Regions from separate parts of the Paenibacillus sp. FSL L8-0470 genome, predicted to be linked through region 4. Evidence: riboswitches for the same ligand, from Rfam matches in the RefSeq annotation. Region 4 holds a riboswitch; each other region holds the start of a gene.
What was found. A riboswitch is a leader RNA that binds a small molecule or an ion and turns the genes downstream of it on or off. The one in region 4 is predicted to bind cyclic di-AMP.
Positions count from the first base shown of each region.

Region 1: it holds a riboswitch for cyclic di-AMP, as region 4 does, so the genes downstream of both, NST99_RS17455 (hypothetical protein) here and NST99_RS00450 (C40 family peptidase) in region 4, are expected to answer to the same signal.
Region 2: it holds a riboswitch for cyclic di-AMP, as region 4 does, so the genes downstream of both, NST99_RS12825 (KamA family radical SAM protein) here and NST99_RS00450 (C40 family peptidase) in region 4, are expected to answer to the same signal.
Region 3: it holds a riboswitch for cyclic di-AMP, as region 4 does, so the genes downstream of both, NST99_RS02605 (hypothetical protein) here and NST99_RS00450 (C40 family peptidase) in region 4, are expected to answer to the same signal.

Region 1 is NZ_JBBOZM010000001.1:3,872,000-3,875,373, forward strand. Features, by position in the region: gene NST99_RS17450 (spore germination protein) at 1-719, opposite strand, end outside; cyclic di-AMP (ydaO/yuaA leader) riboswitch at 1,040-1,227, shown strand; gene NST99_RS17455 (hypothetical protein) at 1,414-1,932, shown strand; gene NST99_RS17460 (flotillin family protein) at 1,955-3,374, shown strand, end outside.
Region 2 is NZ_JBBOZM010000001.1:2,856,714-2,860,087, forward strand. Features, by position in the region: gene NST99_RS12820 (helix-turn-helix transcriptional regulator) at 1-816, shown strand, start outside; gene NST99_RS12825 (KamA family radical SAM protein) at 871-2,007, opposite strand; cyclic di-AMP (ydaO/yuaA leader) riboswitch at 2,139-2,276, opposite strand; gene NST99_RS12830 (PEP/pyruvate-binding domain-containing protein) at 3,173-3,374, shown strand, end outside.
Region 3 is NZ_JBBOZM010000001.1:562,758-566,131, reverse strand. Features, by position in the region: gene ytxJ (bacillithiol system redox-active protein YtxJ) at 1-246, shown strand, start outside; gene NST99_RS02615 (glutaredoxin family protein) at 243-485, shown strand; gene NST99_RS02610 (hypothetical protein) at 583-999, opposite strand; cyclic di-AMP (ydaO/yuaA leader) riboswitch at 1,105-1,293, opposite strand; cyclic di-AMP (ydaO/yuaA leader) riboswitch at 1,715-1,898, shown strand; gene NST99_RS02605 (hypothetical protein) at 2,023-2,532, shown strand; gene NST99_RS02600 (hypothetical protein) at 2,561-3,013, shown strand; gene NST99_RS02595 (hypothetical protein) at 3,135-3,323, opposite strand.
Region 4 is NZ_JBBOZM010000001.1:85,871-89,244, reverse strand. Features, by position in the region: gene NST99_RS00460 (M1 family metallopeptidase) at 1-947, shown strand, start outside; gene NST99_RS00455 (hypothetical protein) at 959-1,789, shown strand; cyclic di-AMP (ydaO/yuaA leader) riboswitch at 2,010-2,148, shown strand; gene NST99_RS00450 (C40 family peptidase) at 2,206-2,634, shown strand; cyclic di-AMP (ydaO/yuaA leader) riboswitch at 3,020-3,162, shown strand; gene NST99_RS00445 (C40 family peptidase) at 3,168-3,374, shown strand, end outside.

The DNA of each region.
Region 1 (3,374 bases), 3.8 Mb from region 4:
ACATATCCATCCAGCAAATAAGCTGAGGTATGGTCCGGACGCTCCGTATTGATTAGTTGTGGAAATATGGAGAAGGAGTTATCCTCCGTTAATTCCTGAATAAAGCCAGTGGAGATTATCCAATCGAGCGAAATTTTCTTTATCCTTGATTCTACAATTTTTATCAATTCTGGGTTGGCCATATTCTCCATATAGACTAAGCCTACCTGCTTGGGGGCGAATTTCCCAAGTGTGAAGTAGCGGACAATAAGGTTTGGGGAGGCGATTTGTTTCCGAATCAGGTATAAGTTAACCTTCATCTGTTCAATAAAACCGTTGTGAGGTCCCCGAATAACCCCTTCATTCTCAGGTTCGCTAATGCTTCGTTCATATTTGGCAGGAGTGAAGAGGACATAAAATTCAGACATTCCTTCTAAAAAATAAAGACAGCTTCCTTCAAGAAGTCCCTGAATGCCTTGGTTTAGTTCTGTTTCCAAACTGAAACTAAGTGTTGTGAAAAGCTCAGAAAGGTCTTTGTCCTGATTACGGCTAAAAGGAACAATCACGTTCCGTTCAATCAATTCCGTGTCAGTGAGGGACTCCAGATAAAAGACCAACCCTTCCCTTCCCTGAAAGGATAAGCTTCTTTTTTTGAGGTCACTTGTATAGAATAGTGCTGCTTCGATATAATCGGAGTTTTGATCTACAGAAGGAGATGAGGTCTGAGTTTGGTTAGTCATTATAAGGCGCTCAACTTTCGATTAGTTTTGCGGTTAACGTTCCCGAATGATTTGCAGAATATTCCTGACGGGAACTTTAATGTGCGATATAGAAGAATATTGGGGATGATGTTGAGCCAGCAGACGTTTCTGTTTTGTTTTCCTAAGGACATGAAGTGGAGCAAAAATGAGCAAATCATCGATCGCTTAAGAGTAATACCATAGAATGCGCATTCATTCGCGAAGTGGTGGCATTTTGGGCTTCATTTGCCATCCGCAACGTTTTACATTAAATGGTCACAGGCGTAAGATTCAAATCAACAACCGAATGTAATATAACTGTTCTCAAATGGCTGAATTCCGATAATGGGAACGGGGGAACCAATGGTGAATGTGGCTTTTGCTCAGATAGCTGCCGCTCACTTGGGGTGAATCCTTGCTGCGTGCTGAAAAGCCGCTTCTTACAAGGTAGGGCAATCTCGCTGCCCGAATCCGTCAGCTAACCCCGTAAGCCTCGAAGAGAGAGGATGAGCGCCATGATCGATTAACCGACCACGGAGAGCCCTGACGCTTCTGTGGTCTTTTTGCTGCGCATGCAGAAAGGGAAAACGATCTATATGAGAGTTTAGAAATCTTATAACAACGAAATTCAGAGTGATTAGGCACTATCTAAAATCCTTTAAAGGGGGGGATTGGTATCGTTACTGTATTTATCGTGTGCTTCTGGGTTGGATTGCTGCTTCTCCTTAGCGGCGGATTTCATGGGCATGGCCTGGCCGGTCATCTGCATGTGGGAGGTGGCGATGCTGGTGGTCCGGGCTTTGTGCCCATACTCCCTCTAATGGTGTTTGTCACGGTCTGGGGCGGCAGTGGTTATGTGCTTACCCGGTTCAGCGGAATGAATATACTTGCAGTGGTGCTGATCTGCACCGGGGTTGCCTTGCTGCTGGGCTGTCTGATATATGCGGTGCTGGCCCGGGTGATGACTCGGTATGACAGTAGCATGAATAAAATGGATTATGAGCAGGCGGGACAACTCGGGTACATCAGCATTTCTGCAGGGGATGGAGCAGTGGGAGAGATGAAATACGTGCTGCATGGAACGATGCGTTCCATTGGAGTACGGGCAGAAACCGGCCAGCAGCTCGCCAAGGGTGACAGGGTGATTATTTTGAAGGTGGATAAAGGATTAGCGGTAGTCACCCTCTTCGAGAGGGAAAACGAACAATTATAACTAACGGGGAGTGTCGAACCAAATGGTTATTCTTTATTTAATCTCGGCAATTGTTGTTGTTATCCTGCTGGCTTTGTTCAGTATCGTGAACGCTTATAAAAAGGTTCCGCCCAATCAGGCGATGATTGTATTCGGCCTCGGCGGAAAAAGAGTGGTTCAGGGCGGCGGGACGTTCGTCATTCCCGGCTTCCAGAACAATAAGACCATCTCTATGATGCTGATGAGCTTCGATGTCATCCCAGCGCAGGCAATGTTCTCCCGGCAGGGCATCAAGCTCAACCTGGAGGCGGTAGCCCAGATTAAGATTAAAAGCGATCCTACCGCTATACTTACTGCCAGTGAGCAGTTTATCGACAGGCCGGAAGAGGACCGTGAGACGATTATCCTGCATTCGGTGGAAGGCCATTTGCGCGGCTTGATCGGACAATTAACGGTAGAATCCATTCTAAAGACACCTGACGAAATCAACAGCAAGATGCGGGAGACCTGCTCGGAAGACCTCGACAAGATGGGGCTTGAGGTAGTCAGCTTCACCATTAAGAAAATTACTGACGACAAAGGGTATATCGACAATATGGGGGTTCCGGAAATTGAGCGCATCCGCCGCGATGCCAGCATCGCCAAGGCGGAAGCAGAACGCGACATTCAGATCAAACAAGCCGAGGCGGAGAAGGAATCCGCCATTGCCAAAGCCAATGCACATCAGGCTACCATTGAAGCTGGAACCGCAGCCCGCGCCAAGGAATCTCTGTTCGAGAAGGATTTGAACATTAAGCAGGCAGACTTTAAGCTGGAAACTGAAGTGAAAAAAGCACAGGCGGATCTTGCGTACGAATTGCAGCAGAACAAAATTAAGCAGTCGCTGGTTACCGAACAGGTCAAGATTACGCAGATGGAAGCGGAGGCCAATAGGACCGTCCGGGAAATCGAAGTTGAGCTGAGACAGAAGGAGCTGGAGGCCACGGTGATCAAGCCTGCTGAGGCGGAGAACCAGGCTACGATCATGAGAGCGGAAGCGGCTAAGCAGCGGAAAATTCTTGAGGCTGAAGCAGAGGCGGCCACAATGACCAAACGGGGGCTGGCAACAGCGGAAGCAGAACTGGCGAAGGGAAAAGCCAACGCGGAAAATGTTCAGCTGGCCGGAGCAGCGGAAGCGGGGGCACTGGAGAAGAAAGCTGAAGCGTACAAACAGTTCACGCAAGCCGCCCTTATAGTGGAATTCTTGAAGGTTCTGCCAGAGCTGGCTGATAAAATCGCTTCCCCGCTGGCCAAGGTCGATAAGATTACAGTGATTTCCCAGGATGGAGCTTCATCCGGCATAAACAAAATTACCGGCGATATCGCCAAAATCATGGCCCAGGTTCCTGAATTGACACAGACGCTTACCGGTATGAACGTGACAGAGGCTCTCAGCGGGCTACTCGGCCGGGATAAAGAGCAAT
Region 2 (3,374 bases), 2.8 Mb from region 4:
GCCGCTGCGGCAGTGCCGGTCGCCTGTTTAAGTGGTGTAACGGAAGGGCAGCCCGGGCGGAGTGAACGTTACCGCAACGTCCTCCAGCCTGCGGGCCTGGGCGACGAGCTCCGGGCTGCGCTGGTTGAAGGCGGTGGCTGCTGGGGGTTCTTAACCTTGTTCCGGTCGCAGCACGAACCTCCATTTCAAGAGCACGAGTGTGCAGTGATATCATCTGTTGTTCCGCTGATTGCCGGCGCACTCCGCAGCTATGCCTCCGAGCCCCCTCTGGGACGGATGGATACCGCACCGGAGGACAGTGGAATCATGATTCTGACGGACCAGCTGCTTCCGGTCAGCGCGAACAGTGCGGCTCAATATTGGCTGAACCGTCTGCAGCAGCTGGAACGGCTGGATCACGGTGTTCTCCCCCGGCCGGTCAACGCAGTATGCCTGCAGGCACTTGGTGAGAATACGGAACCAGGAGGGTTGCCTTCGAAGGCGAAATTATGCCTGCGCGTCGAGGATGGGGCATACTTGACAGTTACGGCCAGCAGGCTTGAAGGCAGCGGCAAGAAGACGGAGCTGGCTGTTGCTTTTGTCTATGCCAAGTCCTCGGAGATCTTCCGGCTGCTGGCCGATGCCTGCCAGTTGACCGCGAGGGAGAAGCAGCTGGCCGAGATGCTCTCCCGCGGATTATCCACTAAGGAGCTGGCAGAGTCGCTGCATATTTCTGCGTACACCGTACAGGATCACCTGAAATCCATCTTCTCTAAGACCGGCGTTTCCAGCCGGAGAGCGCTCATCAGCAAGCTGTTCTCACAGGGGATGGAATAGCCGGTAAACACGCTAAACAGTCCCGATGCTGATACAAGGGGACTGTGCTGGCTTTTATAGGAGCTGCGGGATCTGGGAAGTGGAAGCAGGGTGGGTCCAGTGCTTCTCGCTGCCGGGAAGATCATCGAACCATTCCGCATCCGGTGGACATTCCAGGATCATGAATTTGCCGTACTCCTGCGCTCTGGACTGATGGTATTTCAGATAGGCCTTGCCGTCTTCAATCGCCAGTATCTCGATTTTACCGGAGGAGTGGCTCATGGATAGACGGACTCTTTTACCCAGACCTGAGGTTCTGGCCTTGGCTTCCTCAACAATGTTGTAGACACGCTCCAGCGGCAGAACGAACTCGCGGTTGCCGGCAATGGGCCGGTTCACGAAGAAATAATAGGGAGTGACTCCGGCCCAGGACAGCCGGTCGAGCAGTTCTCCGAGTACCGCCGCATCATCGTTGATGCCTTTCAGCACCGGCGTCTGATTAACCACGATTGCCCCGGCATTATGGAGTGCTCTGAATGCATGTTTGGCTTCGGGCGTAATTTCCCGGGGATGATTAATATGCGCCATGACGTAAATGCGTTTGTCCTCCGATGAATAGGTACGGATTAGTTCCAGCAGTTCTTCGTCCTGATAAATGCGCATGGGATTAAATACGGGAATTTTGGAGCCCAGCCGGATAATCTTCACATGGTCAATGGATCTCAGGCTTTCGATGATGAAGCGCAGCTTAGAGGTAGAGAGAATCAGGCTGTCTCCGCCGGTAAGCAGCACATTATTGATCTCTGGATGATTCCTGATGTATTCCAGCCCAGGAGCCACATCGGTTTGTGCTTCCTTCACATCATTGCGGAACAGGCGCTTGCGGAAGCAGTAGCGGCAGTAAGCTCCACACACCTCGGAGACAATCAGGAGGGCCGTTGTTCTGTATTTGTGCTGACATCCCGGCACTACATAATTCATTCCCTCATCGGATGCATCCCAGCAGCCATACTCCTCAAGTTCACCTTCACTTGGAATGACGAGCCTGCGGATCGGATCACCCGGGTCGTCCCAGTCGATCAGCGACAGATAATAGTCATTGACCCGAAAGGCAAATTTGCCGGTGATCTCCTTCAGCTTTTCTTTCTCCGTTTCAGACAGCATGGCAACCTTGTTGATATCCGTTATGTACCTTACCTTTTGCACTTGCATCTCTCCTTGGTCTCATAGTGTGAGAAAAAAGGGAGCCTTGAGGTCGATAGCCAAACTGCTGCCAGCAGGGTCATGAGAATACAAAAAAGAGACCCTTAGCAAGGGTCTCTGGTTATGAATATACCTAAAAAAGCAGACCCATCCACTACTGACGAGGTTAGCTGACGGACTCGGGTAAGATGGTACCCTACATTCTGTGAATGATTCGCCCCAAAAGACTGGTTCCCCCGCTTTCCTGCCAAAGGCTGGAAATTAAGCGTAGGTAAAGTATAACCCAGGAAGTTTTGAAAAGTCAAAGCTAAACTTGCCCGCGGCAAGGGATACAGGACCAAGCCAAATCAGCAAAAAATTGAGTAGGGTGAGTTGTTCCTGCAGCTCCGAAGGCTGATCTTGTTCATGACTTGAAATAAGACAACCTCCTTCTGGAATGTTAATATCTCGATGGGCTAGATATTACCTATCGGAACCATTGATATATTTTGCAAAACAAGTTCAAAAAAAGTGTGGAACACAGTGATTGGACCAACGGTCCGGTCGCGGAGTATTCGCACCAAGTGCTCATGTTTATCCTGTTCACCAAACGAGGGTGTTCTTAGCAGCCATTTCATAACTGCTGAGAACACCCTTTTTGTTGACGGAATTAATCAACTAGAGCATGTCTTCAAATTGGAAGAGCTCTGGAGAGTAAAATCCCTGTTTATTCTCTTTTGCGGACCCAGGCGACCTTACTGCTCTGCATTCTCTTTAAAAACGTCCATCAGGGAGAAATAACTGCGCTGGAGTCCGTTCCTCCTGTAACAGGATAAAAGCCCCAAATAAGTGCAACTCGGTCCGTTTGTACTCAGAGCCAAGAATACACTTTCCAGTCGCACACACAAGCCTTCGAAAGAAGAGTGAAGTCTTTGAAACACCGAGACGTAAGCCTCCACCGAAAAAACTACCTGGTGGCGAAACGCCTTTCTCCGCGTGTGATCAGAAAATGGCACTGTACCCATGATTCCTTAGGGCATACAGCAGCAGGTTTTGACGGGGAAGCGGTTTGAAGACACGCCCTAGATAGATGAAGTAAAGCTTGACGTTTAATACAATAGTGGAATAAAGTATTAAATGAAACTAAATATCAAATTAAATAAAGTTTCAAATATATCAAAAGGAGCAATTGGATATGGGACAGATGATCCGAGGATTCGCCGAGCTAAGCCCGGAGCAATATGTCGAAGCAGGAGGTAAGGGAGCGATGCTCTCCAGAATGCTTCAGGCGGGATATCCTGTGCCGGAGGGATTTGTTGTCTTTCCTTCGGCCTTTGAAAGCGATAAATTAAAGGAAGAGGCTTGGACTGAAAGTGCAGCCAGGTTGCAGAAAATCC
Region 3 (3,374 bases), 480 kb from region 4:
AGCACTACCTGCCCGATCAGCGCCAAGGCCAACGAGGAATTCACAGCCTATGCGCAAGGCTCCGAGACTCCAGCTGCCATTGTCCATGTGATTGAAGACCGTCCGTTGTCCAATCAGATTGCCGAAGATTTCGGGATCAAACATGAATCTCCGCAGATCTTCCTCCTGGAAGACGGCGAAGTCCGCTGGAACACCTCCCATTGGAAAATCACCCGGGACGCCATCAAGGCAGCTGTGAGCCAATGAGCCAGCCGGTAATTGTCTATTCCACCACAGGGTGCAGCGACTGCAATCAAGTGAAGCAGTGGCTGACCGAGCAAGACGTTAGCTTCGAGGTGCGTGATGTTATGACAAGTACAGTGTATCAGGAAGAAGTCGAGAAGCTGGGCTTCATGGGTGTGCCTGTTACCGTGTACGAAGGCCGCGCAGTCAAGGGCTTCAATGTTTCCGAGCTTAAGGAGCTTATTGGAGCAACCGCTGAATAATTTATAGCATGAAGCATATGAATACTTATATTTTGAAAAAGGCATCCCCTTGGACCTCTGTCCAGGGGATGCCTTTTATTTGCCCTTTTATTTGGCCTTATCCTGGATTCGTTGAGACATCCGCCAGAAAAGAGACATTTCCGCTGTGGGAATAGATGACGGAATCCGCTCCAAGCCCTTTATAGACCAGTCTGGGATTCATCGAAGTCGTAATTACGTATATTGGCTTTGTCGTCCAGGTCCGGCACATCTGGATATACCGGCAGCATAAGGTCACACTGCTCTCGAACAGAAATACTCTGCCTACCGGAAAAGAGGGGCGGAACCATGTATTCTGATGATGTGTATCCACCACGAGATTGACCTCGATTCCCAGCTCCTCCAGACGCCGCTTCTCCGCCGCATTGTTGGCGATTCCTGCGATCTTATAGCCTCTAAACTTTAAGATTTTGATAAAATGCTCCCCCGCTTTAGTCGGAGCGTTAATGAGTACATATTCTTCCGAATTCGCCATATCTTCCTCTCCTCCGGCTTAGGACTTCCATTCATTTGCCATACGAACACAGCAAAAAACCACAAAGGAATTCCCTCTGTGGTCCAATTAACGGTCACATTGTGCTCATCCTCTCTAATACGCTTACGAGGTTAGCTGTCGGATTCGGGCAGTGAGAGTCGCCCTACCTGTATCCATGCGAGCATTCTCTCGCACTTTCACAGGATTCACCCCATAACCGGCTCCGACTCTCACATCGGCTGCCGATTGTTGGTTCCCCCGCTTTCCATAACGGAAATTAAGCGGACTGCGTATTCGATTGTGTAGTAAACAGAAGTAATCATACTCTGGCGATCACGACCTTGTAAACCGCCAAACCTGCCAAAATAATGCATTTAGTAAACCCAAACCAGATCAGGTAGCGCTTACTTAAGCCTCGATCTCATCATTCCTCTTATTTACTCGGCTTATCAGCGATTTGCGAAAAAGCATTCAGTATTGTGATTATATTCACCCGATGTTGAGCAAATTGCCTTTTATGCTCTGATCACCCTAAATCAAAAGCAGTCGTATGAACGAGATAAAAAGCCGAAAACCGTTGATAAACACCCTTTTAGCACATCCTACCGTTTCCTTTGCCAGAATTCCCTGAAATTCGGCTCAGAAGAATGTTTTTTCCTTTTTACAAAGCTCATGCGAAAAGAGTATGATTCGGTTTGAATCCAATGCACGAAATGCGATATAAACGCTGAATTCCCGCAATGCGGGAAACGGGGGAACCATCAGGCCCGCAGGGGCCTTACCTGGAAGATAAGAATCTTTCTTGGGGTGAATCCGAAGGAGACTGTGGTCTCATTAGGTAGGGCGACTCTCACCGTCCGAATCCGACAGCTAACCCCGTAAGCGACTAGAGAGAACCTTGATCCGCCACGTTTTTGCGCCAGGTGTATTTAAGCCTGTACCAAAACCGCAGCAGAGGTCCTCCTCTGCTGCGGTTTTTTGTGCTGAGGCTGCAGCTTATAAATGGGTAGGAGGGAAAACGAAATGAACCAGCGCAGGCTGTTACGTATAGAAGTGTTTGTATTCGATGCCCCCTGGCCATTCCATCAGGCCACGGAGTCATCCGGCAAATGCCGATATGGTGTGCTGAAGCTTACGTGCAAGGCTGGGTGCAGCTGGGGAGCGGGGATACTGTCTGCGGAAGGCGATCATTTTGACGTCATTAAATGGAGCAGCTTCCTGAGAAGTATACGCAATCACAGGCTGGAAGAAGCCATAGAAATTGTACAGCAGCTAGGTGCGCAGTGGGAGCCGGGTCAGCAAGAAATCGTGCAAACGGCCCTGCTGGATTTAAAAGCCAAGCTGCAAGGCAAGGTCGTCACGTCACATCTGCAAATGGTCCCCTATTCCCGTACAGCCGGGGCCGGCGGTACGCCCCCCTTCAGACGGATGTACTATAAACCTTCAAGTTCCCTGCTGCATAAAGGCAGCTGGCAGGAACCGGACATAGCCGAGCTAATGGACAGATCCATCGCTTATTTCTCCCTCTTATAATTTCTTATTCAGAAAGGAACGTGAAGACATGCCAGACCCATTATCCCCGGAATGGACAGCTGCCAGCGAGTTTGCGGAATATGTCCAAAAGAACACCGGAAATATTTATGCACTCACCAGTCTGCTGCTGGGAGAGGGTGCCGTTGCGGAAAAGACTGCGATGAAGACCTTCACTGAGCTTTACACCCGGTACCTTCATGATGATTTCATACCGCAGCCTTTCTCGCTGGTTGCCTACCGGGAGTGCATTCAGCAGTGCTCCCGGGCTGCGGAGGAGTGCAGCCTCTTTGTTTCCAATGGATTAGCCTGGGAGGATCAGATTGTCCAGGTGTTATGGTACGGCATGCTGCTGCCCCTGCCTGCAATCAGCACCATTCTTGAGCAAAGCGTGCCGGTGCTGAAAACCCGGCTGAGACATGTGCGCGAGCAAATGTGCCGGTTAGAAACATTGCGGCCTGAAGCAAATTTATTTGTTGTATAGCTGCTCACATAGATTAAAGAAGCACTGTGGGCCCCTCTCTTATCTCCGCTGATGTAATGGGCAACTTGTCGAAGCGCATGAAAAAGCCGCAGCATAATGCCGCGGCCTTTTCTATTTATACTCAGCTCTTGCCCTTGCCGCCTTTGGCGAATCTCCAGGCCGCTGTACAGCAGCCCAGCAAGCCCACTCCGAGCATTAACGTCTGCAGCACACCCAGCAGGGTAGAGCCCTCCGGCTTAAGCATGCTGCTGAGCAGAATCAGCAGCATTGAAGCTGCGAGTATCGCGGGGATTTGATTGTTTTTTTTCAAGATTACCACTCCTTATTCAATAACATACACCATAAGCCTTCACTGATCCAG
Region 4 (3,374 bases):
GGTACGGACCTTATCCTTACTCTACATTATCCATCGTCGTACCTCCCAAAGAAGGCAACGGCGCCGGCGGGATGGAATATCCCACACTGGTTACTGCTTTTGGCGCGGCCGAGGCTTCTCCAGGCACCTCTCTGGAGCGCACGGTCATTCATGAGATCGGCCATCAATATTTCTACGGGATGTTAGCCAGCAATGAATTCGAGGAGGCCTGGCTGGACGAAAGCTTCACTTCCTACGCTGAAGACAGGCTAATGGAGCAGGAGTATGGGGTATCATCCAATCATGTCCTGCAGGCCAGCCTGGTGACATCCTCCCAGCCGCTTAACCTGGAAACCTGGAAATACACTCCTGCCGATGCCTATGCCCGAAATGTGTACATCCGCGGCAAGCTGGTGCTGAAGGATATCGAACAGCAGGTCGGAACCAAGACGATGGATGCCATAATGGCGGCCTATACCCGTAAGTTCCGCTTCCGGCATCCTTCTACCGCCGACTTTCAGAAAATCGTGGAGAAGGTAACCAAAAAATCCTGGCAAGCCTACTTCGACCAATATGTATACAGCGGCGGTTCTCCGGATTTTTCAATTGATCACATTAAAATCTCTGACCCAAAAAAAGAGGGCGGCGATGATAATGCCCGTTACGAAAGCTCAGTAGCGGTCAGCAATAAAGGAAATCAGTATGGTGACGTCCCCATAAAGTTCACCTTCCTGGATGGCTATACTGTCCAGCAGTTTTGGAATGGGACAGAGAAGGAAACCACCTTTCAGCTAGCCTACAAAGCGCCTCTTTTGTCTGCAGAGATTGATCCGGAGCACTCCATTCTGCTGGAGAGTAAGCATCTCAACAATTTTAGACTGGCGGAGCTGGAGCGAAAGACGCTCTCCCGCTGGACGCTTAGCGCAACGAAGCTGCTTGAAACCCTGCTCGGAACTCTTGTCTGGTGAGGTGAAGGATTGTGAAAAGATCGATAGTTCGCGGCTGGTACAGCATGAAAGAGCAATTTTATATTCTGATTCTGCTTTTTATCTATCGGCTGCTTTGGGGCTATTTCCTGTACAGATTCGTCAGGTCAGCCCTCATCCCGGTGCTGCTCCGTTATCCCGATACACACGCCGGCGGCAGCGGAATAGGCAGATTGCTGTATTATATCGAAGGACAGACTGCACTTAGCACAGACCCCGGGGTGCTGCGCTGGCTCTGGCTGCTGCTGGCCCTCTCAGCGCTACGGCTGCTATGCTCCCCCTTTATCCGCGCAGGGCTGCTGCATGAGCTGCACCAGGAGCGCAAAGGGGAGCGGGGAATGTTCTTTTTTCCCGGAATGAAGCTTTACGGACTCCCCGTACTGCTGTTCAGTCTAGCGGAATGGCTTCTGGCCGCAACACCGCTGTATTGGCTTCTCCCCAAAATGTATGGGCTTCTCCTCAGCGGTATTCTCGATTATACTCTGCTGCTGAGACTGGTTCCTTATGTTCTGGCCTGGCTCCTGTACTTCTACCTGATCCGCATTCTGCTGCTGTACATGCAGTTTGGCTTCACCGGAGGAACAGGCATGTTTTCTTCCTTGCTGGTTGGCCTGAGGGTAATCCTCCCTTCCACCTGTATATCTGCACTGTTCGGCGCCGGCGGCCTGCTTCTGCTGCTGCTCTCTGGAGTGACCGCACTTTTCTGTCCAGGCCTGCCCGCACTGCTGTTCCGGCAATTTTCACCGCTTCCCTCAACGCTGTTCAAAATGTGGAGCCTAGCGGGGCAGTATCACCTTTGGTGCAGTAAAACATTTCCACAATAATAACGCCAGTCCCTTGGCATAATAGAAGAGTCACTGCCCCAGATAAAGGGCGGGACTCTTCTTTTGGTTACAACGTGATTTAGGGTATTTGCAAAACTGTAAATCCTCTGGTACAATGATGCCTGTACCAGTAGTAACAACTTTGTAATCTTTTGAAACTAATTTGAAGCAAATGAATGTGCCTTTAAGCATTTAACCTTGTCGACACGTCACTGTTTCGGTGCATAAAACGCCAAATTCCCGGCACCGGGAAGTGGGGGAACCATATTTTGGGTGAATTGATCTCGCTTTAGAGGGGTCATAGGGGAACCTTCTACCGAATCCTTAAGCTAACCTCGCAGGCCTTGGAAGGAGTACATCTTTTGAAAAGTCATAATTTTAAGAAGAAATGCACCGCAGCAGCATTAGGGCTGGTGATGGTGTTCACGCTTGGAGCAGGGAGCGCTTTCGCCGACTCCAGAATGGATACGGTTATTACAAAAACACTCGGAACGACATATAAAACCGGGGGCACAAGCACTGCCGGCTTTGATTGTTCTGGATTCACCAAATATGTATTTAAGAACGTTGGCCTTACCTTGCCCCGCACTTCCAAAGCACAATTCAGCGTTGGAACCGCCGTATCACGGAGTAACCTCCGTTCAGGCGATCTGGTATTCTTCAATACCCTTGGCAATGGAGTCTCCCATGTCGGTATTTATGTCGGCAACGGAAAATTCGCCCAATCCTCTTCATCCCGTGGTGTAACTATCAGTTCAATGAGTCAATCCTATTGGGCCAACCGCTACGTTGGAGCCAAACGAGTAATGAGCACAACAGCTTACAAAGCTATCGCTTACGATTGACATCCCTCAGGAATTCCATCCTCCAATAAATAATTGTAACTTATAGAAATCCGGAAACTGATTATTGCCGTAATCATTTCCGGGTTTTTCCTTTTTGTCTTCCTTATTCTACCTTTTACACGTATTTGAGGCCTGTGAAACACCTTTTTACTAAAAATCCCAACAAATCTAAGTTAAAGCTTACTCAGCGTGTAAATATAAGACCTTTTTAGCAAAATCAACTCTTAAAAAGCGTAAATATTATGCATTAATATGTTTTAAGTGATTGCCAACTGGCGAAGTCTTTGTTACAATTATCGCAGTGAGTTTTTAGTAACATTTTTGTAATTATTCAATCGGGTTTTACAAAGGTTTTGTCATGTATTGGTTAACAAGCTAATCCTAATCAACAGTCATGCCGAGTTCCCTAACCATTAGGGAAACGGGGGAACCGATTTTGGGTGAATTGACCTCCTATTCACAGAGGGGTCATAGGGGACCTTCAACCGAACCCTTAAGCTAACCTCGTAGGCATTTGGAAGGGGTATTCACTTTTGAAGAAGAAGTTAGCAGCAGCAGTACTAAGCTTTTCCATTATGCTTACCATCGGAGCAGGAAGCGCTTTCGCGGATTCCAAAATGGATAAAGTCATCGACAAGACCATCGGAAGTAAATACGTATCCGGCGGTGTATCGACCAACGGCTTTGATTGCTCCGGATTTACAATGTACGTTTTTGATAAGATCGGTATCAATCTGCCA